DNA from 4 places in the Nocardioides sp. Leaf285 genome. Region 3 is predicted to be linked to each of the others. Evidence: predicted binding sites of a transcription regulator. Region 3 holds the regulator's gene; each other region holds the start of a gene.
What was found. Region 3 encodes LexA, which represses DNA repair genes until DNA is damaged. Its sites were predicted from a motif close to TCGAACANNTGTTCGA; they were not measured.
Positions count from the first base shown of each region.

Region 1 (7,061 bases), on a different contig from region 3:
GCGGCGCGCCGGGGCTGCACTTCTACACGCTGAACCGCTCGCGGGCCACGCTGGAGATCTTCGAGAAGCTCGACGTCAGCGTCTGACCCTGACCCCGTCGGCGGGCCCGACCACCTGGGCCACCAGCGCCGCCGAGAGTCCCACGAAGGGCAGCCCCGCGCCCGGTGTGGCGTGGGCGCCCGCGGTGACGAGCCCGGCGACGGGGGTGTCGGGGCCCAGGCGGCGGCGTACGGTCGAGCGGCCCTGCCAGAGCACGCCGAGCGGCGAGCCGCCCCACTCCTGCACCAGCTCGCGGGGTGTGAGGTCGATCCGCGTGACGACGTGGGGCCGGACGTCGATGCCGGCCCGCGCCAGCGCGACGAGCACGTCCTCGGCGAGCCGGCCGCGACCGTGGATCGTCCAGGCGGCGCCACCGTCCGGGGCCGTGCCTCCCGGCCTGACCACGATCACGGGGTCTCCGTGGAGCACGACCTCGTGCGGGAGGTCGGGCAGGTCCGTCGCGGCCCGCAGGCCGACGTGGCACACGGTCGGGGGGATGGCCGGCATGGTGCGCTCGACCAGCCGGGCGAGGGCGGGCATGCGCCGTGGGTCGACGGCGAGCACGACGACGTCGGCGTCGACCTCGCCCTGGTCGGTGCGGACCGCGACGGCGCGGCCCCCGCGCACCACCACGTCGCGCACCTCGCAGCCCAGGTCGACCTCGACCCGACGGGTGGCCAGCCGCGCGGTCAGCGCCGTCGTGACCTGGTGCAGGCCGCCGGGCACGGTCCAGGCGCCGAAGCGCTGCTCGAGGTAGGACACCACCCCGGCCCAGGCCGGCACGTTGCGCAGGTCGTGCCCGTCGGCCGTGAAGGGGTGGCCCGCGACCAGGCGCAGCCGCTCGTCGCGGAAGGTGCGGCGCAGGCGCTTGTGGAGGGTCTCGCGGGAGTCGAGCCGTGCGGCGACCTCGCGGGGCAGGGCCCCACGCTGCCAGGGCACCTCGAGGTAGCCGCGGCGCAGCACCTCCCAGTCGTCGGTGAACGACGCCGTCCAGTCGGCCCACTGCCGACCCAGCCCGGGGGAGAGCGCGTCGAAGGCCGCGACCTGGGGCGCGCGGGTGGCGGGGAGCCGCAGCACGGTGCGGTCCTCGAAGCGGTGCTCGCGCACGAGGTCGAGCGGCTCCAGGTCGAGCTCGCGCTCCAGCGGACGGCCCGACTTGCGGAAGAGGTCGCGCAGCACCGCCGGCACGAGGGTGGAGGTGGGCCCGGCGTCCCAGGTGAAGCCGTCCTGCTCGCGGGCCGCGAGGGCGCCGCCGAGGGCGGTCGAGCGCTCGAGGAGCCGCACCTCGTGGCCCAGCTTGGCCAGCCGGACGGCGGCGGCCATCCCGCCGAAGCCCCCACCGACCACCACCACCCGCGACATGCCCGGAGCCTAGGGCGTCGAGGGGCCGGGCCGGCGCGCAGGACCAGCGCCGCGGGAGGGCGTCGGTGCCGTGAGGAGACCCTCCACCGGGTCGCCGACCGCGATGGGACCCGAGGACAGCGCCCGCAGCACCGACCCGCCCCGGCGACGCAGCGCCGCGGCACCGCCCGGGCCCATGCTGCGCTCCATCAGGGCGCACGGGGCCGCCACCCGCACCACCTCCAGCTCGACCCCGCCCACGCTGACCCGCGCGCCCGGGTCGGTCGGCACCGTGCCGTGGCTCACGGTGACGGTGCGCCGCGTCGCCGAGGCCGGCACCGGGGAGCCCAGGGCCTCGGCGGCCTCGAGCAGGGCGTCGGCGGACTGGAGGGTGACGTGGCGGTGACGGATGCCGTGCCAGCGGTCGCCGACCACGCCTGCGCCCGCCTCGACCTCGACGCACCGGCGGGGCTCCATCGGGGCGTGCCGCTCCGGCGCGACCCAGAGCTCGGTGACGCGGGGCACGGCGTCGGCGTCGGCGTCGGCGTCGGAGGTCGTGGAGCCCGTGGCGGTCGGGGCGGTGCTCGACGACCCCGGGGACGGGTCGGGAGAGGTCACGGCGCCGGCTCGACCTCGACCGGGGTGCCGCCGGTGAGGCGCAGCAGCTCGTCGTGGGTGGTGCTGAAGACCGCCGCGGGGTGGCCGGCGGCCGCCCACACCACCGGGTGGCGGCGCAGCCAGGAGTCGACGTACGTCGGCACCGGCGCGGGGTGCCCGACCGGGGAGACCCCGCCGATCACCTGGCCGGTGTGGGCCCGCACGAACTCCGGGGTGGCCCGGCGCAGGGCGGCGACGCCCACGACGGCGGCGACGTGGGCGGTGTCGACGCGGTGCGCCCCCGAGGTGAGCACCAGCACCGGGGAGCCGCCGGCGTCGAAGAGCAGGCTGTTGGCGATGGCGCCCACCTCGCAGCCCAGCGCCTCGGCGGCCAGGGCCGCGGTGTGGACGGCGTCGGGCAGCACGACGACCTCGCCCGTGCCGCCCCGCTCGCGGTGGGCCGCCCGGAAGCGGGCGATGCCGGGGTGCTCCTCGCTCATGGTGCGACCCTAGGCGGTGACGCCGACAGCCGTGGTGCGGTCGTCCGGTCGGGGCGGGTCGTGCCGGCGGCGCGCCGCGCGCAGGGAGGGTGTGGTGCGCGTCGCCCCCGCGGCGCCCGCCCCGCGTGGTGGTGCGGGACGTCCTCCACCTCGTCTGGGACCATGGCCCGGACAGGACGGCTCGAGACGGAGGAACACAGCATGATGCGGCAGCAGCCCAGGTCGTTGACGGTGGCGATGGCGCTGCTCGGGCTGCTGGTGGCCGTGGGTGCCGTCACCGTCGCGCTCACCGCCCTCATGCGCGACACGCTGATCCTGAACTGGGCCGAGGGGCACCGCTCGGCGCGGGAGATCCTGGAGACCCGGGGCCTGGACTACCTCAAGTCCAACGAGCCGATCGTGATCCCGCAGTTCTTCCCCGTGGCCGCCGTGCTCTTCGTGGTGCTCGCCATGCTCATCGCCGTGCTCGTCGTCTTCCTGCGCGACTCCCACAACTGGGCGCGGGTCAGCCTGACCGTGCTGGTCGTGATGATCGCGGTGGCCACCATCGGTGGCATCCGGATCGACCCGCCCGCCGTCTTCGTGGCCATCTCCTACCTCGCCCTCGCCCTCGACATCGGTCTGCTCGTGGCCCTGTGGCACCGCGACACCAACACCTACATGCGCGGTGTCGAGGAGGCCCCCGCGGCCCTCTGAGCCGCCCGGCCCCACCCCGCCCCGCCCCCCCCGCCCGCCCCGCCCGGCCCACCCCGCGAGGCTCCCGGTCCCACCCCGCCCGGCCCACCCCGCGAGGCTCCCGGTCCCACCCCGCCCGGCCCCGCCAGGCCCGCCGCGGTCGGGCCCGCTCCGCCCAGCCCGGCCCAGCCTGGCTCCCGGTCCCACCCCGCCCGGCCCCGCCAGGCCCGCCGCGGTCGGGCCTGCTCCGCCCAGCCCGGCCCAGCCTGGCCCGGCCCAGTCCCGCAGGCCTCGTCGGCCCCTTGGGCCCCAGCTGTCGGCCCGGACCCGCACCTGTCGGCCTGCGCGTGGGCCGACAGGTGCGGGTGTCACCAGCCGACCGGTGAATCCCGCCAGGGCCGGCCGCAGCCCTCCGCGACCAGGCGGCCCCGGGGGCGCTCGGGCGACCCTTGACGCACTGTCCGTGGCGGGCGGTATGGTTCACCCGTGTTCGAATACATGTTCGAACACTGCCGACGGGGGCGACCTCGACCCCCGTCCCCGTCGGCGCTCGATCCCGGGTGGCTCCGCCGGAGCGGGGCCTCGTCGGGAGCAGGTCAGGGGGTCGCACGTGGGGTCGACGACCAGGTGAGGTGGACCATGACAGACGACATCCAGCAGCACGCCCCGCGTGGGGCCGAGGTGGAGGCGTGAGCGCGCCGCGGGCGTCGGTGGCCCCGCCCAACCCCTACGCCCTCCCCGCGACCACCCACTCCTACCTCCTGCGGGCCGCGGAGTCGCTCCAGGAGGCCGTCGTGGCCACCGAGGTGCCGGCGCGCTACGCGCTGGCCCACGTCGCCGCGCTCCGCTCGGCGGCCGCGCTGCTCTCGGCGCGGGCCCAGCCGGCGCCGGCGCGGCGTCGACCGCAGAAGAACGCCTGGGTGCTGCTGGCCGAGGTGGCGCCGGAGCTGGCGGAGTGGGCGACCTTCTTCGCAGCGGGGGCCTCGAAGCGCGCCGCCGCGGAGGCGGGGTCGCGGCGCGCGGTCAGCGAGCGCGAGGCCGACGACCTCGTCCGCGATGCCGACCGGTTCCTGGGTGTGGTGGAGCAGGCCCTGGGCCTGGTCCCGCACGCGCCCTCGGCCGAGCGCATCAGCCGCGCCGGCTGAGCCCTCCGCCCCCCTTCGACCGGCCGCCCGGCCGCGCGGCGAGGGCGGTGACACGGCTCGGGGCGGGGCCTCGTCGGTCCGGGTGGCTGGATGGTCGGGGTTGAGTCCATGACGAGGGGTTCCCCGGTCGCGCCGGGCGGTGAGGATCGCCCAGGCTCGACCGGGGGCCGCTGTGGCCCCGCCCGCCCCGACGCCCGCACGGGTGTCCCAGTGATCGGAGTCCCGCGCATGCGGCTTCTCGGGCCGCGCCGCACGGCGCAGCTGGTGTCCCTCCTCCTCGTCCCGGCCACCCTCACGGTGGCCCCCGCCCTCGCGCCCGCCGCCCTCCTCGGCGCGCCCGAGGGATCGACGGCCGGCTCGACGGCCGGCTCGATGGTCGGGTCGGTCCTGCCGGGGGCGGCCAACGCGGCGACGCCGGTGAGCGTCGCCACCGCGCGCACCGTGCAGGACGGCTCCACGGCCACGGTGCGTGGCTACGTCGTGGGTCAGCCCACCGCCACCAGCACCGTGGTGACCTCGGGGTTCCCCGACGACTACGCCCTCGCCCTGGCCGACGCGCCGGGGGAGACCGCCACGTCGCGGATGGTCTACGTGCAGGTGCCGAGCGCCTTCCGCGCGTCCTGGGGGCTGCGGTCCAACCCCGCGCTGATGGGGCGCCGCATCGACGTGACCGGCACGCTCGGCGCCTACTTCTCGGCCCCCGGCGTGCGCAACGCCACCGCCTTCGCCCTCGCCGACGGCGGCGGGGGCACCACCCCGCCCACGAGCGGGGGCACCGACGACTACGACAGCACCTACTACGCCGGTGCCGTCGGCAAGACGGGCTCGGCGCTGGAGACGTCGCTGCACACGATCGTCTCGCGCGGTGTCGCGCGGCTCACCTACGACGAGGTCTGGGCCGCCCTGCGCGAGACCGACCAGGATCCCGCCGACGCGAGCCGCGTGATCGAGCTCTACACCGGCGAGAGCCGCCCCGAGACCGACAACGGTGGCGGCGTCGAGCAGTGGAACCGCGAGCACGTCTGGGCCAAGAGCCACGGCGACTTCGGCACGGCCACGGGCCCCGGCACCGACCTGCACCACCTGCGCCCGGCCGACGTGACGGTCAACTCCGCTCGCGGCAACCTCGACTTCGACGAGGGCGGCTCGCAGAACGCCGAGGCTCCGGGCAACTACGCCGACGGCGACTCCTGGGAGCCGCGCGACGCCGACAAGGGCGACGTGGCGCGGATGATCTTCTTCATGTCCGTGCGCTACGAGGGCGGCGACGGCTTCCCCGACCTCGAGGTCAACGACCGGGTCGCCAACGGCACCGCCCCGCTGCACGGCAAGCTGTCGACGCTCCTGCGGTGGAACGCCGAGGACCCGCCGTCGGCCTTCGAGATGCGCCGCAACGACGTCATCTACGAGCGCTTCCAGTTCAACCGCAACCCCTTCATCGACCACCCGGAGTGGGCCGACGCCATCTGGTGACCCGCGCCGGCGGCCGCGGTCGGTGGCGGTGACGAGCGGCCACGGTGCCTGGCGGGTGGCGGTGCGCGACGGGTGGCGGTGACCTGCGACGCGTCGTAGGGTGGAGGGTGTCGAACAGACGTTCGACACACGACGTCCCCGGCGGCCGCAGCACCTGCCACCGGGTCGAGCCCCAGGGAGTCCGCCCCCGTGCCAGGTGATCGACCCCAGCGCGTCCCCACCGCCGCCCCCGTCGCCGCGTCCCTCGCCGGGGGCGGCCCGGCGACGCGGGCGCGGGCCCGACCGCTCGTCGGTCCCCTAGGGTGGGCGCCATGGCAGCAAGCGAGCGCCCTCCCGCCCGGCCCGACGAGCGGTCCCAGGAGCGGCCCAGCGAGCGGCGGGCGGCGGCGCGCACGGCCGTCGTCTGGGCGGCCCTGCAGGAAGCGCTCGGCGCGGGAGGGGCGGGCCGACCGCTCGACGTGCTCGACATCGGCGGCGGCACGGGCGGCCTGGCCGTGCGGGTCGCCGAGCTCGGCCACCGGGTGTCCGTCGTCGACCCCAGCCCCGATGCCCTCGCCTCGCTGGCGCGGCGCGCGCGGGAGCGGGGCGTCGAGGTGTCGGGCCAGCAGGGCGACCTGTCGACCCTGGCCGAGGTGGTGGGCCCCGCCAGCGCCGACGTCGTGCTGTGCCACGGGGTGCTCGAGGTGGTCGACGACCCGGCGGCCGCGCTGGCCAGCCTGCGAGCGGCGATGCGCCCCGAGGCCACCCTCAGCCTGCTCGTCGCCCAGCACCACGCCGCCGTCGTCGCCCGGGCCATGGCCGGACACTTCGGGCAGGCGCTGGCGATGCTCGACGCGCCGAGCGGCGCACCGGTCGCCGGCGGACGCGCCCGCTCGGGGCGACGCTTCACCCGTGACGAGCTCGAGGGGCTGCTGGGCGGCGCGGGGCTCGAGGTGCTCTCGGTGGACGGCGTGCGCGTCTTCGCCGACCTCGTGCCCGGGTCGCTGCTCGACCTCGAGCCCGGCGCCAGTGCCGCGCTGGTCGAGCTCGAGCGGGCCGTCGCACGCCGCTCGGAGTACCTCCCCCTCGCGACGCAGCTGCACGTGCTCGCCCGCTAGCGACCGGCCGGCACCCGCCGGCCGACGCCCTCGCACCCCTGGGCCGCGGGGGGACCGGTGGTGACCGACCGGGGGGTGGCGGGCCCCGACGACGCCGCGCTCCCGGACGCGGGCCGGAGCGCCGCGCCACGCGCCGACCGGCGGCCGGAGGGCACGCCCCGACCGGTGACGCCGATCCTGCACGTCGACATGGA
Region 1 is NZ_LMNH01000001.1:644,315-651,375, forward strand. It holds gene metF (methylenetetrahydrofolate reductase [NAD(P)H]) at 1-86, shown strand, start outside; gene ASF47_RS03035 (phytoene desaturase family protein) at 76-1,401, opposite strand; gene ASF47_RS21630 (MOSC domain-containing protein) at 1,411-1,998, opposite strand; gene ASF47_RS03045 (YbaK/EbsC family protein) at 1,995-2,477, opposite strand; gene ASF47_RS03050 (hypothetical protein) at 2,679-3,173, shown strand; gene ASF47_RS03055 (SAV_6107 family HEPN domain-containing protein) at 3,842-4,297, shown strand; gene ASF47_RS03060 (endonuclease) at 4,562-5,770, shown strand; gene ASF47_RS03065 (methyltransferase) at 6,082-6,867, shown strand; gene dinB (DNA polymerase IV) at 7,033-7,061, shown strand, end outside.
Region 1: a site for LexA is predicted at 3,643-3,658, ahead of ASF47_RS03055 (SAV_6107 family HEPN domain-containing protein). Genes of this name have one in related genera too.

Region 2 (7,061 bases), on a different contig from region 3:
CGGCGGCGTGGCCACGCGGCGCGCGACCGCTCAGTCGTCGAAGAGCGCCGTGTCGGCCACCGCGGCGGGTGCGGCCAGGCCGAGGTGGTGCCAGGCCGCGCGGGTGGCGATGCGCCCGCGGGGGGTCCGGGCCAGGAAGCCGTTGCGCACCAGGAAGGGCTCGGCGACCTCCTCGACGGTCTCGCGCTCCTCCCCCACGGCCACGGCGAGGGTGGAGACCCCCACGGGGCCGCCGCCGAAGCGGCGGCACAGCGCGTCGAGCACGGCCCGGTCGAGCCGGTCGAGGCCGAGCTCGTCGACCTCGTAGAGATCGAGCGCCGCGCGCGCCACGTCGAGGGTGACGACGCCGTCGGCGCGGACCTGCGCGAAGTCGCGCACCCGGCGCAGCAGGCGGTTGGCGATGCGCGGGGTGCCGCGCGAGCGCGAGGCGATCTCGCTGGAGCCGTCGGGGCGCAGCTCGACCCCGAGCAGGCCCGCCGAGCGGTGCACGATGCGGTCGAGCTCGTGGGGCTCGTAGTACTCGAGGTGGGCGGTGAAGCCGAAGCGGTCACGCAGCGGGCCGGGCAGCAGCCCGGCACGGGTGGTCGCGCCGACGAGGGTGAAGGGCGGGATCTCGAGCGGGATGGCGGTGGCGCCGGGCCCCTTGCCGATGACGACGTCGACGCGGAAGTCCTCCATCGCCATGTAGAGCATCTCCTCCGCCGGGCGCGACATCCGATGGATCTCGTCGACGAAGAGGACCTCGCCCTCGTTCATCCCCGACAGGATCGCGGCCAGGTCGCCGGCGTGGGTGATGGCCGGGCCGCTGGTCAGGCGCAGCGGTGCGGTCATCTCGTGGGCGATGATCATGGCCAGCGTGGTCTTGCCGAGACCCGGCGGGCCCGACAGCAGCACGTGGTCGGGCGAGCGCCCGCGCATCCGCGCCGCCTCCAGCACCAGGCCCAGCTGGTCGCGCACCCGGGCCTGCCCGACGACCTCGTCGAGGCTGCGCGGTCGCAGCGCGGCCTCGACCGCACGCTCGTCGCCCTCGGCCTCGGCGGCGGTCAGGGACCCGAAGTAGGCGTCCTCGGCGGCCGCGAGGTCCTCCTCGCGCACGTCAGGCCCTGCTCAGCGAGCGCAGCGCAGCGCGCAGGAGCGCCGCGACGTCGGGCACCGGCCCCGCCTCGGGGGCCACGGCGTCAACGGCCTTCTCGGCGTCCTTCGCCGACCAGCCCAGACCGACCAGACCGGTCGCCACCTGCTCACGCCACGGCTCGGCCGAGGCGGCGGCCGGCGCCGAGCGACCGCCGACGGGCGCGCCGAGGCGGTCCTTGAGCTCCAGGATGATCCGCTGCGCGCCCTTCTGCCCGATGCCGGGCACGCGCGTGAGGGTCTTGACGTCCTCGGCCGAGACTGCGCGGCGCAGGTCGTCGGGCGCGAGCACGGCCAGCACCGCCTGGGCCAGCTTGGGACCGACGCCGGAGGCGGTCTGCACGAGTTCGAAGCAGGCCTTCTCGTCGTCGTCGAGGAAGCCGAAGAGCGTCAGGGAGTCCTCGCGCACCACCATGCTGGTGGGCAGGGTCGCCGGCTGCCCCACGCGCAGCGACGCCAGGGTGCCGGGGGCGCAGAGCAGCTCGAGCCCCACGCCGCCCACCTCGAGGACGGCGCTGGACAGGCCCACCGTGGCCACCTGGCCGTGCACGAACGCGATCACCTGCTGCTCCTCCCGGCCGCGACCTCGGCGGCCTGCTCCAACGCGCGCCTGCGCGCCTGCTGCTGGACGGCCCGCTGGGCCCTGACCTGGGCGTCGACCTGCGCCTGCCGGTGGGCGCGCGCGCCGCTGGCCCCGACGGCGGCGTCGATGCGCTGCTGGGCCCCGCCGCGCCAGATGTGGGTGATGGCCAGGGCCAGGGCGTCGGCCGCGTCGGCCGGCTTCGGCGGCGCGTCGAGGCGCAGGATCCGGGTCACCATCGCCCCGACCTGCTGCTTGTCGGCGCGACCGTTGCCCGAGACCGCGGCCTTGACCTCGCTGGGGGTGTGCAGCGCGATCGGCAGCCCGCGTCGCGCCGCGCACACCATGGCGATCCCGCTGGCCTGCGCCGTGCCCATCACCGTGCTCACGTCGGAGCGGGCGAAGACCCGCTCCACCGCGACGGCGTCGGGTGAGAACTCGTCGAGCCAGGCGTCCACGCCCTTCTCGATGGTGACCAGGCGCTCCGCGACCGGCAGGTGCGAGGAGGTCCGCACCACGTTGACGTCGACGAGGGTCAGCGGGCGGCCCACCGACCCCTCCACCACCCCGAGGCCGCAGCGGGTCAGGCCGGGGTCGATCCCGAGCACCCGCATCGCGCCTCCTGGTCCTCGCACCGGGCCTCGGTGGGCCGGCGTCGTGTCGAACATGTGTTCGCAGGCAACGCTACCCACCACGACCGGCCTGGGCCGCGGCGACACGCGGGCCGGGGCCCAGCCTCGGGAGCAGCCTCGGGAGCGGCCTCGGGTCAGGCGTCCTCGAGCTGGGCCATGACGTCGTCGGCCACGTCGAAGTTGGCGTAGAGGTTCTGCACGTCGTCGAGGTCCTCCAGGACGTCGACGAGGCGGAACATCTTGGCCGCGGCGTCCTTGTCGAGCGCGACCTGCATGTCGGGCACGAAGGAGGCGTCGGCGGAGTCGTAGTCGATGCCGGCGCTCTGCAGCGCGGTGCGCACCGCCACCAGGTCGGTGGGCTCGGAGACGACCTCGAAGGCCTCCCCCAGGTCGTTGACGGCGTCGGCGCCGGCCTCGAGGGTCGCCTCGAGCACGTCGTCCTCGGAGACGGTCTTCCCCTCCTGCTGCGCGGGCACCACGACGACGCCCTTGCGGTGGAAGAGGAAGGACACCGAGCCCGGGTCGGCCAGCGAGCCGCCGTTGCGGGTCATGGCGGTGCGGACCTCCATGGCGGCGCGGTTCTTGTTGTCGGTGAGGCACTCGATGAGCATCGCGACGCCGGAGGGGCCGTAGCCCTCGTACATGATCGTCTGGTAGTCGGCGCCGCCGGTCTCCGCACCGGAGCCGCGCTTGACCGCGCGGTCGATGTTGTCGTTGGGCACCGAGGACTTCTTGGCCTTCTGGATGGCGTCGTAGAGCGTCGGGTTGCCGGTGGGGTCACCGCCGCCCATGCGGGCCGCGACCTCGATGTTCTTGATCAGCTTGGCGAACATCTTGCCGCGCTTGGCGTCGATCGCGGCCTTCTTGTGCTTGGTGGTCGCCCACTTGGAGTGCCCCGACATGCGTTCCCTCTTCCCGTCCGTCCACGCCCTGCTCCCGGCGCACCGGGGCGGTCGTGCTTGTCGAAGTGCTGCGCCGGCCGGTCAGCGCTCCCGGACCAGGTCGAGGAACAACCCATGGATGCGGGTGTCCTCGCCGACCTCGGGGTGGAACGAGGTGGCCATGAGCGGGCCCTGCCGGACCGCGACGATCCTACCCACGGCCGGACCGTGCGCCACACGCGCGAGCACCTCGACGTCGTCGTCGACGGCCTCGACCCAGGGCGCGCGGATGAAGACGGCGTGCACCGGGGAGTCGAGGCCGGCCACGTCGAGCGGGCCCTCGAAGGAGTCGACCTGGCGCCCGAAGGCGTTGCGGCGCACCGTGACGTGCAGCCCGCCGAGGGTCTCCTGCCCGGGCGCGGCGTCCTCGACGCGGTCGGCCAGCATGATCATCCCCGCGCAGGTGCCGAGCACCGGCAGGCCCTCGGCGATCCGCTCGCGCAGCGGTCCGAGCAGGTCGAAGACCCTCGCCAGGCGGATCATCGTGGTCGACTCGCCGCCCGGCACGACCAGCGCGTCGACGGCGGCCAGCTCCGCCGCGCGGCGTACGCCGGTCGCCTCGGCCCCCAGCGCCCGCAGCGCGCGGACGTGGTCGACGACGTCGCCCTGGAGGGCGAGGACTCCGATGCGGGGTGACGGCACCGGGCGATCGTAGGGCCGGGCCCGGATCCCCGCGCGGGCAGGTGGGAGCGCGCGGGGCGGGTCAGGTGGTGGAGAAGGTGCTGGTCGCGGTGGTCGCGTTGCCGGCGGCGTCGACGGCACGGACGGTGAGGGTGAAGGCCGCCGCGCCGAACGTGTTGGGGTAGGCGGTCTCGGGCGAGCCCGGCACCCGCCAGGCCGTGCCGCCGACCAGCGTGGCCGGCTGCTGGCCGAGCAGGCAGGTGGCCGAGGCCCACGCCGACCCGTTCCAGCACACCGTGCTCGCACCCAGGCCCGTGCCGCTGCGCCGCTCCAGGCGGTAGGTGACCGCGGTGGTGGCGACGTTGTCCGACGTGGAGCCGCAGGCCACCCCGCCCGCCGGGCAGCCGGCGGCGACCTTGGTCGAGAACGAGCTGGACGAGGAGGACGTGCCGGTGGTCGGGAAGCCCACGGCGAGCGCGGGGGCGACGGTGTCGGAGGAGCCGGCCACCGGCACCGCGACCCGGTCCGACTCCTTGCTCCAGGCGGCGCCGACGGTGGCGACGAGGGAGTAGTACGTGGTGGCGAGCAGCGGCGCGCCCGCGTCGGAGCAGGTCGTGGTGGGCGCCGTGGTGGCGCAGGCCTGCACGCTGGTGCCGCCCGTGGCCGCGCTCCAGCGCAGCACCCGGTAGGTGCCGGCCGTGCCGGTGCCCGCCGGTGTGGCCGCCCAGCTCAGGGTCACCGCTCCCGCCAGCGAGCGGGCGCCCACGGGCGCTCCGGGCTTGGCGATCGCCCCACTGGTGAGCTCCCCGCTGGTCGCGGCGGCCGAGTCGGAGAAGGCGGCCAGGGTCGTGGGGGTCCTCGACCCGAGGGTCGTGCCGACACCCAGCCCCAGCAGGAGCGCGAGCACCACGAGCGCTGCGCGGCTCACGCGGCGACCTGGGTGGCGGCGAGCGCGACGGAGACGGTGCTCGGGGTGGTCTTGGACTGGAAGGTGTCGGCGGTCTCGAAGGGGAGGCTCACCTTCACGCACAGCGTCAGGGAGGCGGCGACGTCGAGCCGGGTCGCCGTGGTGGGCGACAGCGGCGTGCCGCCGGAGCACCCCTCGGTGCGGGGGTAGGTCGCGTCGTCGCCGGTCTGCGTCGACCCGGCGAGCACCTCGACCACCAGCGGCGTGGCCAGGTCGCCCGCCTTGGTGGCGCTGGCGCGGAAGGTGAAGGGCGCGTCGCCGGCGTTGCGCACGGTGAGCGTCGCGGCGACGCTCTCGCCCGGCACCATCGTGGCGAGCGCGAGGTTGGTGGCGGCGTAGGCGGTGGGGTTGCCCTGGGCGCCGTCGACGGTGAGGTCGAGGCGCCCCGTGGTGAAGGAGCCGCTGGCCACGGTGTCGGTGTCGCTCCAGAAGGCGAAGGTGCCCTGGCTGCCGGCGCCCAGCACCAGTCCCCCGGCCAGTGCCAGTGCCGCCCAGCCCTTGGTGGCCCGGCCGCGCCGCGGCACCACCGCCCGACGGCGGCCCGTGGGGCGGGTGAGCGCGGGCCGGGACGGCCGCTGGGTCCTGCGGTGCTCAGCCACGGAGCACCACCGTGTCGTCGCGGAAGCCGTTGACGTCCTGGGTCAGGCGGAGCTCGAGGGACACGCGCGATCCCCGGCCCTGGGTGCGGTTGCCGGCGGTGTAGGCCAGGGCGGCGACGACCCGCACGTGCACCAGCCGGCCCGGGCGCAGGTGGTAGGCGAGCACGACCGGGGCGGTGCGCCGCAGCGACCCCTCCACCCGGGCGAGGCTCCGCGTGAGGTCGCGGCTGGGAGCACCGCGACGCGCACGACCCGCCACCCGCACGCTGAACCGGTCTGCGCTCAGCAGCGGCCTCGCGCCGCGCGAGGCCACGGTGAGGGTCAGGTCGGCCGGCGCCGGGCCGTCGTTGCGCACCCAGAAGTCCCCCGCGCGCCGCTCCCCCGGCACCCAGCGGGCCCCGCGACCCCACACGGGGCCGTCCCAGGCCGAGGTGAAGGCGCGGTCGCGCGACACGGCGAGGTACGACGACACGTCGGTGTCGCGCAGCGCCGACTCCTCGGCCCGGCTCGCACCCGCCCCGGGCGGCCCGGCTGCCGGGCGCATCGCGACGGTGCTCACCGGCAGCGCGACCAGGACGGCGGCGACGAGCACCGTGCGGAGGCGACGGGCGTGCGACACGGTGGCTCCTCTCCTGGGTCGGTCGGGCGGGCGGTCGAACGGACGGGCGGGCGGCGGCGCATCCGCGGACGATCGCGGTGTGCGGTGCAGGTCAGGCGGTGCAGGTCAGGCGGTGCAGGTCAGGCGGTGCAGGTCAGGCGGTGCAGGTCAGGCGGTGCAGGTCAGGCGGTGCAGGTCAGGCGGTCCGCAGGTGGGTCGGGCGCGGGCGGCGACCCCGCTCGCGGGCGGCTCCGGCGAACATGGCGCCGGCGTAGGCGAGCAGCCCGCCGCCGACGACCCACACCGCGACCTGGCGCTGGTGGCCGGTGAGCAGCGCGTTGACGCGGCCGAGGTGCGGCACGGCGTACCAGACCTGGCCGCGCAGCTGCGCGGCCTCGACGGGCTCGGCGTCGGGCACCGGGTTGGCGTCGCCCTGGGTGGTGAGCAGCCGCCGGCCGGTCAGGTCGTAGGCCACGTCGACGACGCGGTGGGTCACGACCTCGGGCCGTCCGGACTCCAGCTGGAAGGTCACCGGCGTGCCCGGGCCGACGTCGTCGGCGTCGACGGGCCTCACCACGACGAGGGTCCCCGGCGGGTAGGTCGGGGCCATCGACCCGGTGAGCACCGTGTAGGGCGTCGCCCCGACCACCCGGGGCACGACGACCCCGGCCGCGACGACCGCCGCGACCGCGAGCAGCACGGTCCAGGCGGCGACCTGCCCCGCCCAGCCCAGCGCTGTGCCGCGGCTGCGGCTGCGGCTGCGGCTGCGGCTGCGGCTGCGGCTGCGCATCAGGCCGGGTTGGGGTTGTCCTGCACCAGGGACACCGTGAGCGCGTCGACCGCGGCGATGAGGTTCTGGGTGTCGTTGGCGTTCTTGGTGGTCGCGTCGCCGTACGGGAAGGAGACCGTGATGGCCGCGCTCAGCGTGTCGTTGTTGTTCGAGGGGGTCAGCTTGCCCGCGGTGAACCCGCTGGTGGTGGTGTAGGTCGCGG
Region 2 is NZ_LMNH01000001.1:1,028,901-1,035,961, reverse strand. It holds gene ruvB (Holliday junction branch migration DNA helicase RuvB) at 31-1,047, opposite strand; gene ruvA (Holliday junction branch migration protein RuvA) at 1,097-1,693, opposite strand; gene ruvC (crossover junction endodeoxyribonuclease RuvC) at 1,690-2,325, opposite strand; gene ASF47_RS04770 (YebC/PmpR family DNA-binding transcriptional regulator) at 2,478-3,245, opposite strand; gene pdxT (pyridoxal 5'-phosphate synthase glutaminase subunit PdxT) at 3,327-3,926, opposite strand; gene ASF47_RS04760 (hypothetical protein) at 3,988-4,833, opposite strand; gene ASF47_RS04755 (TasA family protein) at 4,830-5,471, opposite strand; gene ASF47_RS04750 (hypothetical protein) at 5,464-6,090, opposite strand; gene ASF47_RS04745 (signal peptidase I) at 6,266-6,859, opposite strand; gene ASF47_RS04740 (alternate-type signal peptide domain-containing protein) at 6,859-7,061, opposite strand, start outside.
Region 2: a site for LexA is predicted at 2,372-2,387, ahead of ruvC (crossover junction endodeoxyribonuclease RuvC). Genes of this name have one in related genera too.

Region 3 (7,061 bases):
CCAGCGGTGGGTGGCGCGCTCGCCGAAGACGCCGTAGAGGTACTCCTTCGACAGCACCGTTCCCGTGCGCAGGCCGCGGCGGTTGAGCCGCTCGATCACCGTCGGCACCTTGATGTCGCTGGCGCGGTCCATGTCGCGGATCGCGCCGAGCTCGCGGTCGAGGATCGCGTTGGCCGGCACGCCGGTGCGGTCGGGGCGCTGGCCGGTCATCATCATCACGTGGTTGGGGATGGTCTCCATGACCGGCATGGAGGAGGCGCGCGGGAAGCGCAGTCCGCCCTCGCGGAGGGCGTGGAGGTTCGGGGTCAGGCCGCTGTCGATCTCCTCGGGCCGGCAGCCGTCGACGACGATCACGTAGGCCCGCCTGCGGGTGTCGGCCCCGCCGGCGGCCCGGGCGACCTGCGTGCCGGCGAGGGTGGAGAAGAGCAGTCCGGCGGCGCCGGCCGTGATCGCCGTACGCCGACCGGTGCGCAGCTCGCCGAGGCCGCGGGCGAAGGGGCGCTCCTCGTGGCTGTCGTGGTGGTCGGCGTGGGGGGTGGTTGTGCACATCAGGCGTCACCCCCGACGGGGGCGTCGACCTGCTCGATCCGGCTGGTGCCGGCGGCGGTGGCGAAGGAGACCGACCAGGTGATCGCGGTGTCGCGGTCGTCGCGGGCCCCGATGACGTACCAGTCCATCTGGGCGCGGGCGGGGGTGACGTCGAGGACCGAGAAGCCGTGGTCGTCGAAGTCGAGGTACTTGATGTGGCGGTTGTTGGCCAGGATGACCTGCTCGACCAGGGTGGAGGTGGTGTCCGGCGGGGTGCCGGTGATGTCCTTGAGGTTGTTGGAGGTCACCGAGGTGCACACGAACTCCACACCCAGGGAGTCGCCGACCACCGGGTAGGTGGAGGTGTCGAGCGGCAGCTCGCAGGCCCAGGCGGAGTGGATGTCGCCGGTGAGGAACACGGTGTCCTTCACCTGGTGGTCGTCGAGGTGGGTCAGCACCTCACGGCGGTCGGCGGTGTAGCCGTCCCACTGGTCGACGTTGTAGGGCGCACCGTCGCCGGGCAGCAGCCCCGTCACGTCGTTGACCGGCTGGACCAGCGCGTCGGGCAGGTCGGCGAAGGTCACTGGCGCGATCATCACCGGGTTGCCGATGACCTTCCACTGCGGCCGGTGGTCGCGGCTCAGGGAGTCCTTGAGCCAGGCCATCTGGCGCGCGCCCGTGATCGTGCGGTCGGGGTCGCTCACGGCCGGGTCGACCGCCGGCGTGGCCACCTGCTGGTCGCGGTAGGTGCGCAGGTCGAGCATGCTGATCTCCAGCAGCGTGCCGAAGCGCAGCCGCCGGAAGAGCCGGGCGCCGTCGCCCAGCGCGGCCGTGCCGTCCATGCGCACGGGCATCCACTCGTCGTAGGCGCGGTGCGCGCGGGCCCGCCGGCGCCGGTAGTCGCCCTCACCGCCCTCGCCGGTGCCGGGGGTGTGGTTCTCCGCCCCGCCCCGCCACTGGTCGTTGGTGACCTCGTGGTCGTCCCAGGTGACGATCCAGGCGTAGCGGGCGTGGGCGTCCTGGAGGTCGGGGTCCTGCTTGTACTGCGCGTGGCGCTGGCGGTAGTCGGCCAGCGAGACCATCTCGTGGTCGGGCACGTGGCGGCGCACGTCGACGTTGTCGGCGCCCATGCCGTACTCGCCGGGACCGTACTCGTAGAGGTAGTCGCCGAGGTGCATGATCGCGTGCAGGTCCTCGCGCGCGGCGAGCCCGCGGTAGGCGGAGAAGAAGCCGGCCTGGAGGTTGGCGCACGACACCACGCCGAAGCGGAGGTGGTCGGGGGAGGCCTGGGGCGCGGGAGCGGTGCGGGTGCGACCGGTGCGACTGGCCTGGCCGTCGAGGCGGAAGCGGTAGTAGTACTCGGTCGACGGGCGCAGGCCGGTGGCGTCGACCTTGACGGTGTGGTCGCGGCTGGGCCCGGTGCGCACGCGGCCGCGGCGCACCACGCGGCGGAAGCGGGGGTCGGTGGCGACCTCCCAGACCACCTCGACGGAGGGGCCCCGGCCCGAGCCGGGGGTGCTGCCCGGGGTCGGGGTGACCCGGGTCCACAGCACCACGGCGTCGGGCAGCGGGTCGCCGGAGGCGACCCCGTGGCGGAAGACGCGGGCGCGGCGGGCCGCGGGCCGCGAGGGGGCCGCGGTGGCGCGGTCGGCGCCGACGCGCAGGCCGAGGGCGCCGACGCCGACCGCGCCCCCGGCCAGGACCGTACGCCGGCGCGGAGCCGGAACGGTCGCGGTCGGGGCGGTCGGGCCGGTCGGGCCGGTCGGGCCGGTGTCGCGGGAGGGCTGCGGGGCGGTGTCGCTCGTGGTCACGACGCGTTCAACGACGCGGCGGCGGCGCCGTGACGGCCTCGCCGCGACCCGCACCGATCGTTCACCTGCCGGGCGCGGTCCCGTCACCCGGCAGGGACGACCCGCCCGGTGAGGGTGGAGCGGAGGCCGTCGTCGACCGGGCGACCACCGCAGGGCCACGTGCTCGTCCCGCCGTTGCTGCAGTTGCGGTAGCGGGTGCTGGCGTTGACCAGCGTGACCTCGACGTAGGAGGTGCGGGCCGAGGAGAAGCCGACCCGGGTGGCGGCGTCACCGGCGCGGTCCAGCCGCAGGACCCGGGTCGAGGGCGTGCCGGAGGTGGGCACGACGGTGACGACCGCCGCGGAGCCCCGCGTCGGAGACGGCAGGTCGAGGGACAGCCGGAGCCGCCAGCCGCCCCCGAGGCCGGCACCCGGGGTGAAGCGCTGGCTGGCGCTGCTGAGGTGGTCGAGGTAGACCTGCTGGGCGCCCACGGAGCGCTTCGAGCCCGTCAGGGTCGTGCGCTTCCACAGGGGGGCCTTGGGGTAGGACTGCGCCCTGCCCTCGGCGTAGGCGCGGCCGGGGCGCAGGTTGGCGTCGGCGAAGCGGGCGAAGGACTCGCTCAGGGACACGTCGTGCTGGCGGCGCAGCACCTGCTCGACGGCCTGGGTGGAGTACTCGTCACGGTCGCCGGCGGCGGCGCCGGCGCGCTCCCAGATCTTGCGCACCAGCACGGGCAGTCCGCCGACCGCGGCGGGGTGGCGCTCGGTGAGGTGGCGGAAGAAGATCCAGTCGCCGTAGACCGCGAGGTCCTCGTCGCGGTCCATCGACTGCCGCGGGTGGGAGAGCGGGCTGTCGGCGAGGTACTGCACGTTGTCGTTCACCGAGTCGAAGAGCTCGTCCTCGGCCCAGGTGGCGGTGGCCTCGATGAGCCAGCCGTCCTCGCCGGCGTCGTAGGCGTACTGGACGGCGTGGAAGTACTCGTGCGCCGCGGTCACCTGGAGGTTCTCGGTCGGCAGGTTCGTGGGGAACTGCCCGGTGCGGTAGTCGTTGTCGAGCACGCAGTAGGCGGGCACGGCGCGCGCGTCGTCGGGCACGTCGTCGTCGGAGGTGCAGTAGCCGTAGAAGCTCATGCTGCCGACGTCGCCGAGGTAGACGTCGGTGCGGGCGTCGCCGCCCTTGGCGCCGTCGGGCAGCGGCGTGCGGTAGCCCGCGCCGGCGTAGGTGTCGTGCACGTCCTGGAGGGTCGAGAGGGCGAAGTCGACGTAGTCCGGGACGCCGTTGCCCGCACCACCGGCGCCCCCGCTCGCGTCCTTGGCCGGCACGTTGTTGCCCGAGGCGCCGCCGACGACGTAGTGCACGCACAGGTCGTCGGTGCAGACGCGCTGCACGGTGTCGCCCTCGTAGTCGAGGTAGCCGTCGCCGCGCCTGTCGGTCGGCCGGGCGAGGTAGGCCGCGGCCTCCGCGCGGTCGGCGGGGGAGAGGGCGTCCATGCTCAGCGCGAGGTCGCGCAGCGCCCCCGTGAGGTCGGCCTCGCCGGCCTGCGTGAGGGTCTGCTGGGCCTCCGCGGGGCTGGTCGCCGGGTCGACCAGCGTCTCGACCACTGCGAGGGCCGCGAGGGCGTGCTCGTCCGGCGTCTCGGTCCCGTCCGCACCGGGCAGCCCAGGGAGCCCAGGGAGCCCAGGGACCTCGGGCAGGTCGACCCGGGGGGCGGCGACGGCCGTGCCGGGCAGGGCCGAGACCGTCAGGGTCGAGACGGACAGGGCGCCCGCGAGGAGCAGGGCGGACAGGGGACGAAGGCGCACGTCGGGCACTCCAGTGGGTCGAGGGTTCCGGCTCTCGCTCCAGGCTCTCACGGGTCGCCGACACCCCGGGTGGGTGCGGCGGCGGGCTAGACGCTGCGCAGGACCGCGGTGACGACGCCCAGGATCGTGGCGTGGGTGCCGTCGATCGGGTCGTAGGCCTCGTTGTGCGGCAGCAGCCAGACCTGGCCGTTCTTGCGCTGCAGGGTCTTCACCGTCGCCTCGCCGTCGATGAGGGCGGCGACGATGGTGCCGTTGTCGGCGGTCTGCTCCTTGCGGATGACGACGTAGTCGCCGCTGCAGATCGCCGCGTCGATCATCGAGTCGCCCACGACCTCGAGCAGGAAGAGCTGCCCCTCGCCGACGAGCTGCTTGGGCAGGGGGAAGACGTCCTGCACCTGCTCCTCGGCCAGGATCGGGCCGCCGGCCGCGATCCGGCCGACGACCGGGACGTAGGTGGCGGCCGGCACGGAGTCGCCGACACCGGTCTCGTCGTAACCGCTCTCCTCGGCCGCCGAGATCGACCGGCGGGCGGCCATCACCTCGGGCAGGAAGACCTCCAGCGCCCGGGGCCGGTTGGGGTCGCGCTTGAGGAAGCCCTTCTCCTCGAGCACCTTGAGCTGATGGGCGACGCTCGAGGTGCTGGTGAGGCCGACCGCGTTGCCGATCTCGCGCATGCTCGGCGGGTAGCCGCGCTTCTCGATCGCGTCGCGGATGGTGGCCAGCACCCGCAGCTGCCGCGGGGTGAGGCCGGTGGCGTCGGGTGCACCGTCGGGCAGCTCGGTCACCGTGCCGTCCGCCGTGCCGTCGGTCGGGCCCTCCGTGGGACCGCCCCCGGTCCGCCCCCGGGTGTCCTTGGTCGCCATCGTCTGCCTCTCCGCTGGTCGGTGCCACCGATCGGTGTCGCTGGTCGCCCGGTCGGGCGACGTGCTCACCATGCCAGGAGGCCCCGAGGGTTTCAAACACCTGTTCGAACGGCGTGTCGGACCGTTCGCGACGCCCGAGGCCCGCGGGTTCGGGCCTCCGTGCCGGACGGGCGGTCGAACAGATGTTCGTCCGACCCCTTGTGCTGTTCGAACGCGTGATCTAACGTCGTACACATGTTCGATCGAACGTGTGGTCGATCCGGTGCCCGACGGCGGTCCTCCAGGACTGTCGGTGGTCACCACTAGACATCACCTCGTCCACCTCGAGCTCCACCCCACGGCTGACCGCCCCCTTCCCCAGGAGGTCCCCATGAGCACCACGATCCAGCACCCCGCCGCATCCCGTGTCGCCACGCACCACGTGCGGCTGACCCGGCGTGGGCGACTCGTGGTGTTCACGCTCTCGCTCCTGGCCATCCTCGCCGTCGGCGTGTGGTTGGCCGCCGGGTCGGTGGCCACCTCCCAGGCGCAGCCCACCGAGGTGATCGTGGTCGGCACCGGCGAGACGCTGTGGGACATCGCGGCCGACGTCGCCGACGACGGTGACGTGCGCTCGACGATCGCCGAGATCCAGCAGCTCAACGACCTCGACGGCGGCATGGTCGCCGCGGGCCAGCGTCTGCGCATCCCGCTGGCGTGACCTCGGGCGCCGTCGTCGGCGCCCCCATCGACATCACCGGTCGCTTCGACCCCGGCCGGTGAGCAGCGGGGAAGGTGCAGGAGGGCGGGCCCCACCGGGCCCGCCCTCCTCTGCCGTCCAGGGGTGCTGCCAGCCGGTCAGCGCGCCGCGCGGCGTCCGCCGGGCGGGCGCGGTGCGGTCGGCTCGAGGTCCTCGCCGTCGCCGTCCGGGGCGGCGCTGGTCGGTGTGCTGGTGATGCCGAGCTCGCGGAGCAGGCGTGCCACCAGCAGGAGGCCGACGAAGAGACACGCCACGGCCCCGACCGAGGCCAGGGCGAGGAACGCCCAGGAGCCGGAGTCGCCGTCGCGGGCAGCGGTGCCGAAGTCGATCGCGGCGTAGACGAGGTAGCCCCAGGCCACGACGGCCGCCGTCACGGCCAGGGCCAGCGCCAGCAGGCGCGGGCGCAGCTGGCGGGGCGCCCGGGTGCCCTTGCGCGAGCCCGCTCGCTTGCCCGCTGTCGCCACGGGCTCATTCTGTCCGATCGGCAGGGACTTCGCAGCGCGACACCACCATCGCGTCGCGCCCGTCGACCCGGAGCCCTGACCCGGTGCCCTGACCCGGTGGCTGGCACGGTGGGGGGCATGGAGGTCCTCCCCGACATTGTGGCCGCGGAGCCGGCGATCGTGTTCTGCGGCCTGGCCGGCGCCGACTCGACCCGCACCCGGGAGCACTACTACGACTCGCCCGGCAACTCCTTCTGGGAGTCGGTGCACCTGTCCGGTCTCTCGCCGCGTCGGTTGCGGCCGGAGGAGGACCGTGAGGTGGCCGCCCTCGGTCTCGGCCTCACCGACCTGGTCGGCCACTGGGACCCGCGGTGGGTCGAGATCGACGAGCTCGTCGCCAAGGTGGGGCGCTGGCGGCCCGACTGGCTGGCCTTCACCAGCAAGGGTGTCGCCCACGAGGCCGCGCGTGCGCTGGGTCGACGCGCGCACCCCCGACTCGGCGCCCACGATTGGTACGTCGGGACCGCGCAGGTCTTCGTGCTGCCCGGGACGAGCGGGGCCAACCATCGTCGGGACTACGACGGTCGGCCCACGCGCGTCGCGTGGTGGCGCGAGCTGGCCCAGCTGGCCGGTCGCGCCTGAGTCCTCAGTTGACGGTGAGCACCATCCGGAAGCGCGCGTCGCCGGCCATCATCCGGGCGTAGGCCTCGTTGGCCTGCTCCAGCGGCATGGTCTCGATCTGCGCCTCGACGCCGGTGAGGGCGCTGAAGTTCAGGGTGTCCTCGCTGTCGGCCGCGGTGCCCGAGGCGTGACCGGCCACGGAGCCGTTGATCGGGATGAGGGCGGCGGCCGGCACGGGGATGGGCTGCTCGGCCGCGCCGACCACGACCAGCTCG
Region 3 is NZ_LMNH01000006.1:66,725-73,785, forward strand. It holds gene ASF47_RS19755 (alkaline phosphatase family protein) at 1-549, opposite strand, end outside; gene ASF47_RS19760 (alkaline phosphatase D family protein) at 549-2,339, opposite strand; gene ASF47_RS19765 (MXAN_6640 family putative metalloprotease) at 2,423-4,120, opposite strand; gene lexA (transcriptional repressor LexA) at 4,207-4,983, opposite strand; gene ASF47_RS21520 (LysM peptidoglycan-binding domain-containing protein) at 5,354-5,683, shown strand; gene ASF47_RS19780 (hypothetical protein) at 5,821-6,186, opposite strand; gene ASF47_RS19785 (mismatch-specific DNA-glycosylase) at 6,304-6,807, shown strand; gene ASF47_RS19790 (alcohol dehydrogenase catalytic domain-containing protein) at 6,812-7,061, opposite strand, start outside.

Region 4 (7,061 bases), on a different contig from region 3:
TGCTGGTCGTGGCCAAGGCACCGGTCGCGGGGCGGGTCAAGACCCGCCTCGGCGCCGACATCGGCATGGACCTGGCCGCGGAGATCGCCGCCGCCTCCCTGCTCGACACCCTCGTGGCCTGCACCGACGCGGTGGGCCCCGACCGCTGCCACCTCTCCCTCGACGGCGAGCTGCTTGACGCCGTGCACGGCGAGCGCATCCGCCGCCACCTGCACGGCTGGCAGGTCACCCCGCAGGTCGGCGACGGCTTCGACGAGCGACTCGTGCGCGCCCACGCCGACGTGGCCGCCGCCGGCCCCGGCCCGGTGGTGCAGGTCGGCATGGACACCCCGCAGGTCACGCCCGATCTGCTGCTCGGCGCGGCGGCACCGCTGGCCGACCACGACGCCGTGCTCGGCCCGGCCGAGGACGGCGGCTGGTGGGTGCTCGCCCTGCGCGACCCCCGCGCCGCCGCGGCCCTGCGCGGCGTGCCGATGTCGACGCCCACCACCCACGACGACACCCGCGCGGCGCTCGAGGCGGCCGGCCTGGCCGTCGCCACGACCGCGGTGCTGCGCGACATCGACACGGTGGCCGACGCCGACGCGGTCGTCGCCCTCGTGCCCGGTGGCCGCTTCGCCGCGGCCTGGAGCCCGGAGGTGGCCTCGTGAGCGTGCGTGACGAGTCCTTCTCCGCCGTCTTCACCCACGCCCTGCGGGGCATGCCGTGCCGCGTGGTGGGCCTGGGCCCCGAGCCGTCGCCGCTCCCGGTGGCGGACTGGACCCGCGAGGCCGACGAGGCCGACCACGCGCTGCTCGCGTGGTGCGTGGGCCCCACCATCGACATCGGCTGCGGACCGGGCCGGCTCTCCGCGGGCCTGGCCGCGCGCGGCCACGTCGTGCTCGGCATCGACGTGGTCCACGAGGCCGTCGAGCAGACCCGACAGCGCGGCGCCTCGGCGATCCTGCGCGACGTCTTCGAGTCGATCCCCGGCGAGGGGCGCTGGGAGTCGGCGCTGCTCGCCGACGGCAACGTCGGCATCGGGGGAGACCCCGTGCGGCTGCTGCGGCGCGTGCGCGAGGTGCTCGACCCGCGCGGTCGGGTCGTGGTCGAGCTGGCGCCGCCGGGGGTCCCGATGACGACCACGTGGGCCAGCATCGAGGGCGACGACGTACGCAGCCGGCCCTTCCGCTGGTCGGTGCTCGGCGTCGACGACATCGCCCCCGTGGCCGAGGCCGCGGGCTGGGGCGTCAGCGCGTGCGAGCCCTTCGCCGGACGCTGGTGCGCCGTGCTCGAGGAGCAGCTCGCCCCCGTCGCCGCGGGCTCCGCAGCCCCCGCGAGCGGGGTCCGCCACCTGCAGGACGTCTCTCGGGACCACCACCCCGAGGAGCCGACCACGTGATGACGAGCCCCAGCGCAGGACCCCCCGCCCGCACCCGGACGGGGACGTGACGACGTGGCGGTGATGAGCCGGCTGGCCGAGCGCCTGCCGAGCGAGGACAGCTTCCGCTCCGAGCTGCGCAGTCCCACCGTCGCCGCCCGCGTCGGCCTGTGGCTGGGCGTCTGTTTCACCGTCTGCTTCCTCACCGGGCTGGTCAGCCACTACGCGCAGAACGTCGACCACCCGGTGCCGTTCCCGGCCTCGCCCTCCTGGGGCTACCGCGTCACCCAGGGCCTCCACGTCGTCACCGGCACCGCCGCCGTGCCGCTGCTGCTGGTGAAGCTGTGGACCGTCTTCCCGCGGCTCTTCGCCCGGCCGGGCCGCGGGGTGCGCGCGTTGGCCGTCACCGCCCTCGAGCGGGCCTCGATCCTCGCGCTCGTCGGCTCGGCGGTCTTCCTGCTCGTCACCGGCCTCATGAACTCCGCCCAGTGGTACCCCTGGGCCTTCTCCTTCCGCTCCACCCACTACGCCGTGGCGTGGGTCGCGATCGGCTCGCTGGTCGTGCACGTCGCGGTCAAGCTGCCGGTCATCCGCGCCGCGCTGGGCGCCGACGTCGACGACACCACCCTCGACCGGTCCCGCACCGACCGGCCCCGCACCGACGGGCCGGGGACCGACCGGCCGACCGAGCGCAGCGGCGGGCTCTCCCGGCGCGGCCTGCTGCGCACGACCTGGGCGGCGGCCGGCCTGGCCGTGCTCGCCACCGCGGGCAGCACGGTGCCGCTGCTGCGCACGGTCTCCGTGCTCGCCGTGCGCACCGGTGACGGCCCGCAGGGGCTGCCGGTCAACCGCTCCGCCGCGGCCGCGCAGGTCACCAGCGACGACGTCGGCGACTCCTTCCGCCTCACGGTGGCCCACGGCTCGCGCACCGTCGAGCTCGCCCGCGAGGACCTGCTGGCGATGACCCAGCACACCGTCGACCTCCCGATCGCCTGCGTCGAGGGCTGGTCGGCCGACGCCACCTGGACCGGGGTGCGGGTCGCCGACCTGCTCGCCCTGGTCGAGGCCCCCGCCGACAGCGACCTGCGGGTGACCTCGCTGCAGCGGGCCGGCGCCTTCGGCACCACCGCGCTCCAGGCCTCCTTCGCCGAGGACGACCGCACGCTGCTGGCCCTGCAGCTCAACGGCGAGACGCTGAGCCTCGACCACGGCTTCCCCTGCCGGATCATCGCCCCCAACCGCCCCGGGGTGCTCCAGACCAAGTGGGTCACGTCGCTGGAGGTGCTCGCGTGAGCGCCCCGACCGGGGGAGCACCGACCCCGCTCGGCCTGCGCCTGGCGCTCGGCGCCGCGGGCGTGGCCCTGGGGCTGTACGGCGCATGGCTGCTGTGGTCGCGCGCCGAGCCCGCCCAGGTGCTCGACGCGCTGCTGTGGGCCGCCTCCGGCGTGGTCCTCCACGACGCCGTGCTCGCCCCGCTCGTCCTCGTGCTCGTCGTGGTGGGCGCGCGCGTCGTGCCACGCCCCTTCCGTGCCCCCACCACGGTGGGTCTCGTCCTGCTGGGCAGCCTGACCCTGCTCGCCGTGCCCGTGCTGGGCCGCTTCGGCGAGCGCGCCGACAACCCCACGCTGCTCGACCGCGACTACACCGCCGGCTGGCTCGCCGTCGCCGGGCTCGTGCTGCTCGGGGTCGTCGTGACCGGCCTGCTGCGGCGACGCGCGCAGCACGCCGCCGGCCCGGTCACGGCCGACCCGTCCCGCCCGTCCGACCCGTCCGACCAACCCGGCCCCACCGGTCGCTGAGCGTGGCCCTCGTGCTCGTCGTCGACGACGACCTCACCGTCCGCGAGGTCGTCGTGTCCTACCTGCGCGCCCACGGCCACGAGGTCGTCGAGGCCGGCGACGGCGAGGCGGCGCTGGAGCTGATGGGCTCCCGCCCGGCCGACCTCGTGGTGCTCGACCTGATGCTGCCCGGGATCGACGGGCTCGAGGTGTGCCGTCGGCTGCGGCGCGGCGGCGACGTGCCGGTGGTGATGCTCACCGCCCTCGGCGAGGAGGGCGACCGTGTCGCCGGCCTCGAGCACGGCGCCGACGACTACGTCAGCAAGCCCTTCAGCCCGCGCGAGCTGGCCCTGCGGGTCGACTCGGTGCTCCGGCGTACGTCGGAGCCGGCCGAGGTCGTCGGTCCGCGGGTCGTGGTCGACGGCGACCTCGAGGTCGACGCCGCACGTCACACGGTCACCCGGGCGGGCCGCGAGCTGGCCCTGACCGCCCGGGAGTTCGACCTGCTGTGGTGGTTCCTCAGCCACCCCGGCGTCGCGGTCAACCGCGACGACCTGCTGCAGGAGGTGTGGGGCTGGTCGGTCGGCGACCGCTCCACCGTGACCGTGCACGTGCGCCGCCTGCGCGAGAAGGTCGAGCAGGACCCCACCCACCCACGGCGGCTGCTGACGGTGTGGGGCGTGGGCTACCGGTGGGAGGCGTCGTGAACGACGAGCAGGCGCAGGTCGTCCTCGTGGCGGCGGTCGCGGCCGTCGTCGTGGGCGTCGTCGGGCTGCTGCTGGCCTGGCTCGTGCGCCGGCTGTCGATCCGCTGGCAGCTCGGCCTCGCCGCGGTCGTGCCGGTGGCCGCGGTGCTCGCCGGGGTGCTCGCGGCCTCCCAGCGCATGTTCATCAGCGACGACGACGTCGAGGTCGTCACGCTCGTGGCCGGCGCCGCCACGGTGGTCGCGCTGGCGGTCGCGCTCGCCCTCTCGCGGGCGATCACCCGCTGGTCGCTGTCGCTGCGCGAGGAGGTGCGGCGGGTGGGCTCCGGCTCGCCGTACGTCGGCGGGGCCCGCGGGCCCTCGGAGTTCCGCGCGCTGTCCGAGGAGCTCGCCACCGCGCACGCCCGGCTCGAGGAGGCCCGTGGGCGCGAGGCGCGCCTGGAGGACTCGCGCCGCGAGCTGGTCTCCTGGGTCTCCCACGACCTGCGCACCCCGTTGGCCGGCATGCGGGCGATGACCGAGGCGCTCGAGGACGGCATGACCCCCGACCCCGAGCGCTACCACCGCCAGATCCGGGTCGAGGTCGACCGCATGGTCCGCATGGTCGACGACCTCTTCGAGCTCTCCCGCATCCACGCCGGCGTGCTGCGGCTGGCCCCCGAGGCCGTGGTGCTGGGCGACGTCGTCAGCGACGCGATCGCCGCCGCCGACCCGGTGGCGCGGGCCCGTGGCGTCAGGCTCGGGGGAGCGGTGCCCGGCGGTCTCGAGCTCGTCGCCGACCCCTCGGGGCTCTCGCGCGTGGTCTCCAACCTGGTGATGAACGCCGTGCGCCACACCCCGCCCGGGGGCACGGTGCACGTCGAGGGCACGGGCCACGCCGCCGGGGTGCGCGCCGCCGCGGGGGACGGCGCGGGGGGCGGTGCGGGGGGCGGTGCGGGGGGCGGTGCGGGGGGCGACTGCGTGGAGCTCGTCGTGACCGACGGCTGCGGCGGCATCGGGGCCGTCGACCTCGCCCGGGTCTTCGACGTGGCCTGGCAGGCCGAGCCCTCGCGCACCCCTGACGACGTCACCGGTCGTGGGGCCGGGCTGGGCCTGGCCATCGTCAAGGGCATCGTGGAGGCCCACCGCGGCACCGTGCACGCCGAGGACGTCACCGAGCAGGGAGTCGACCAGGGGGACCGGCCGACCGGCTGCCGCTTCCGGGTCGTGCTGCCCGTCGACGGCCCCGGGCCGCTCGACGCGGTGCTCCCGGCCCCCGCCCCGCTCTCCTGACCGTCGGTCCGACGAGCACGGCGTCGACCGGGCTCCGCCGCGGCGCGGCGTGTCGACTGGGGTCGAACACGTGTTCGGGCTACCGTGCAGGGGACGGCGCGCAGATCGGCGTTCTCCACAGTCCCGGGTCACCGTTCCCCGACTGTCGGCGGGCTCCTCTAGCGTTCCCGGCACAGACGTTGCACGACACCACAGACCACACCGTGGAGGGCCGAGCGCCCTCCGCCCCAGGACGGAGACATCATGGCTGGAGACCGCGACAAGGCCCTCGACGTAGCGCTCGCCTCGATCGAGAAGCAGTTCGGCAAGGGCTCGGTGATGCGCCTCGGCGACGAGACCCGCGCGCCCCTCGAGGTGATCCCCACCGGGTCGATCGCCCTCGACGTCGCCCTCGGCCTCGGCGGCCTGCCGCGCGGTCGCGTGGTGGAGATCTACGGCCCGGAGTCCTCCGGAAAGACGACGGTCGCCCTCCACGCGGTGGCCAGCGCCCAGCGCAACGGCGGCATCGTCGCCTTCATCGACGCCGAGCACGCCCTCGACCCCGACTACGCCAAGGCCCTCGGCGTCGACACCGACGCCCTGCTGGTCTCCCAGCCCGACTCCGGTGAGCAGGCCCTCGAGATCGCCGACATGCTGATCCGCTCGGGCGCGCTCGACCTGATCGTCATCGACTCCGTGGCCGCGCTCGTGCCCCGCGCCGAGATCGAGGGCGAGATGGGCGACAGCCACGTCGGCCTCCAGGCCCGCCTGATGAGCCAGGCGCTGCGCAAGATGACCGGTGCGCTCAACAACTCCAAGACCACCGCGATCTTCATCAACCAGCTGCGCGAGAAGATCGGCGTCATGTTCGGCTCACCGGAGACCACGACCGGTGGTCGCGCGCTGAAGTTCTACTCCTCGGTGCGCCTCGACGTGCGCCGCATCGAGACGCTGAAGGACGGCACCGACATGGTCGGCAACCGCACCCGCGTCAAGGTCGTCAAGAACAAGGTCGCCCCGCCCTTCAAGCAGGCCGAGTTCGACATCATGTACGGCAAGGGCATCAGCCGCGAGGGTGGCCTGATCGACGTCGGCGTCGAGGCGGGCCTGGTCCGCAAGGCCGGCGCCTGGTACACCTACGACGGCGACCAGCTGGGCCAGGGCAAGGAGAACGCCCGCACCTTCCTGCGCGACAACCCCGACCTGGCCAACGAGCTGGAGAAGAAGATCCTCGAGAAGCTCGGGGTCGGCCCCACCGTCGACGCCGAGGTCTCGCTGCCCGGTGACCCGGTCGGCGTCGACGACTTCTGATCGTGACCCGGTCGCAGCGACCGGTCGACCGCGACGTCGACCCCCGGCCCGCCCCGTCGTGGGCCGGGGTCGACGCGACCGAGTCCGACCTCGGTGAGCCGGCGGTCTCCTCGTCCTGGCGTGGCGACGTCTCGGCGGGCGTCGACGCCTGGACCCAGCGCGCCGAGCGGACCGCGCGGTCCGGCGGGCCCGATGACGCGGCCGGGGCCGACGGGGCCTCGCGTCCGTTCGGGGAGGCGAGGTCCTCGGGTCGCAGGGGCTCCCGGGCCCGCGGCGGGTCCGAGGGCCGGCGGCAGGGTCGCAGCCGCTCGTCGGCGGGTCAGCCGCCCCCCGACCGCGCCGCGCTGGGGCCCGAGGCCGACCCGGAGTCGGTGGCCCGCACGATCCTGCTCGACCAGCTCACGGGCCGTGCCCGCAGCCGCAAGGAGCTCGGCGACAAGCTCGCGCAGCGCGAGGTGCCCGACGAGATCGCCACGGCGCTCCTCGACCGCTTCGAGGAGGTCGGCCTCATCGACGACGAGGCCTTCGCGCGGCTCTGGGTCTCCTCCCGCGGCGCCGGCGGGGGTGGCAGCAAGTCCCTGGCACGCCGCGCCCTGAGCCAGGAGCTGCGACGCAAGGGCGTCGACGACGAGGTCGCCCGCACGGTCCTCGACGAGAT
Region 4 is NZ_LMNH01000001.1:986,911-993,971, forward strand. It holds gene ASF47_RS04505 (TIGR04282 family arsenosugar biosynthesis glycosyltransferase) at 1-650, shown strand, start outside; gene ASF47_RS04510 (class I SAM-dependent methyltransferase) at 647-1,381, shown strand; gene ASF47_RS04515 (molybdopterin-dependent oxidoreductase) at 1,445-2,653, shown strand; gene ASF47_RS04520 (hypothetical protein) at 2,650-3,159, shown strand; gene ASF47_RS04525 (response regulator transcription factor) at 3,162-3,845, shown strand; gene ASF47_RS04530 (sensor histidine kinase) at 3,842-5,113, shown strand; gene recA (recombinase RecA) at 5,357-6,403, shown strand; gene ASF47_RS20540 (regulatory protein RecX) at 6,406-7,061, shown strand, end outside.
Region 4: a site for LexA is predicted at 5,176-5,191, ahead of recA (recombinase RecA). Genes of this name have one in related genera too.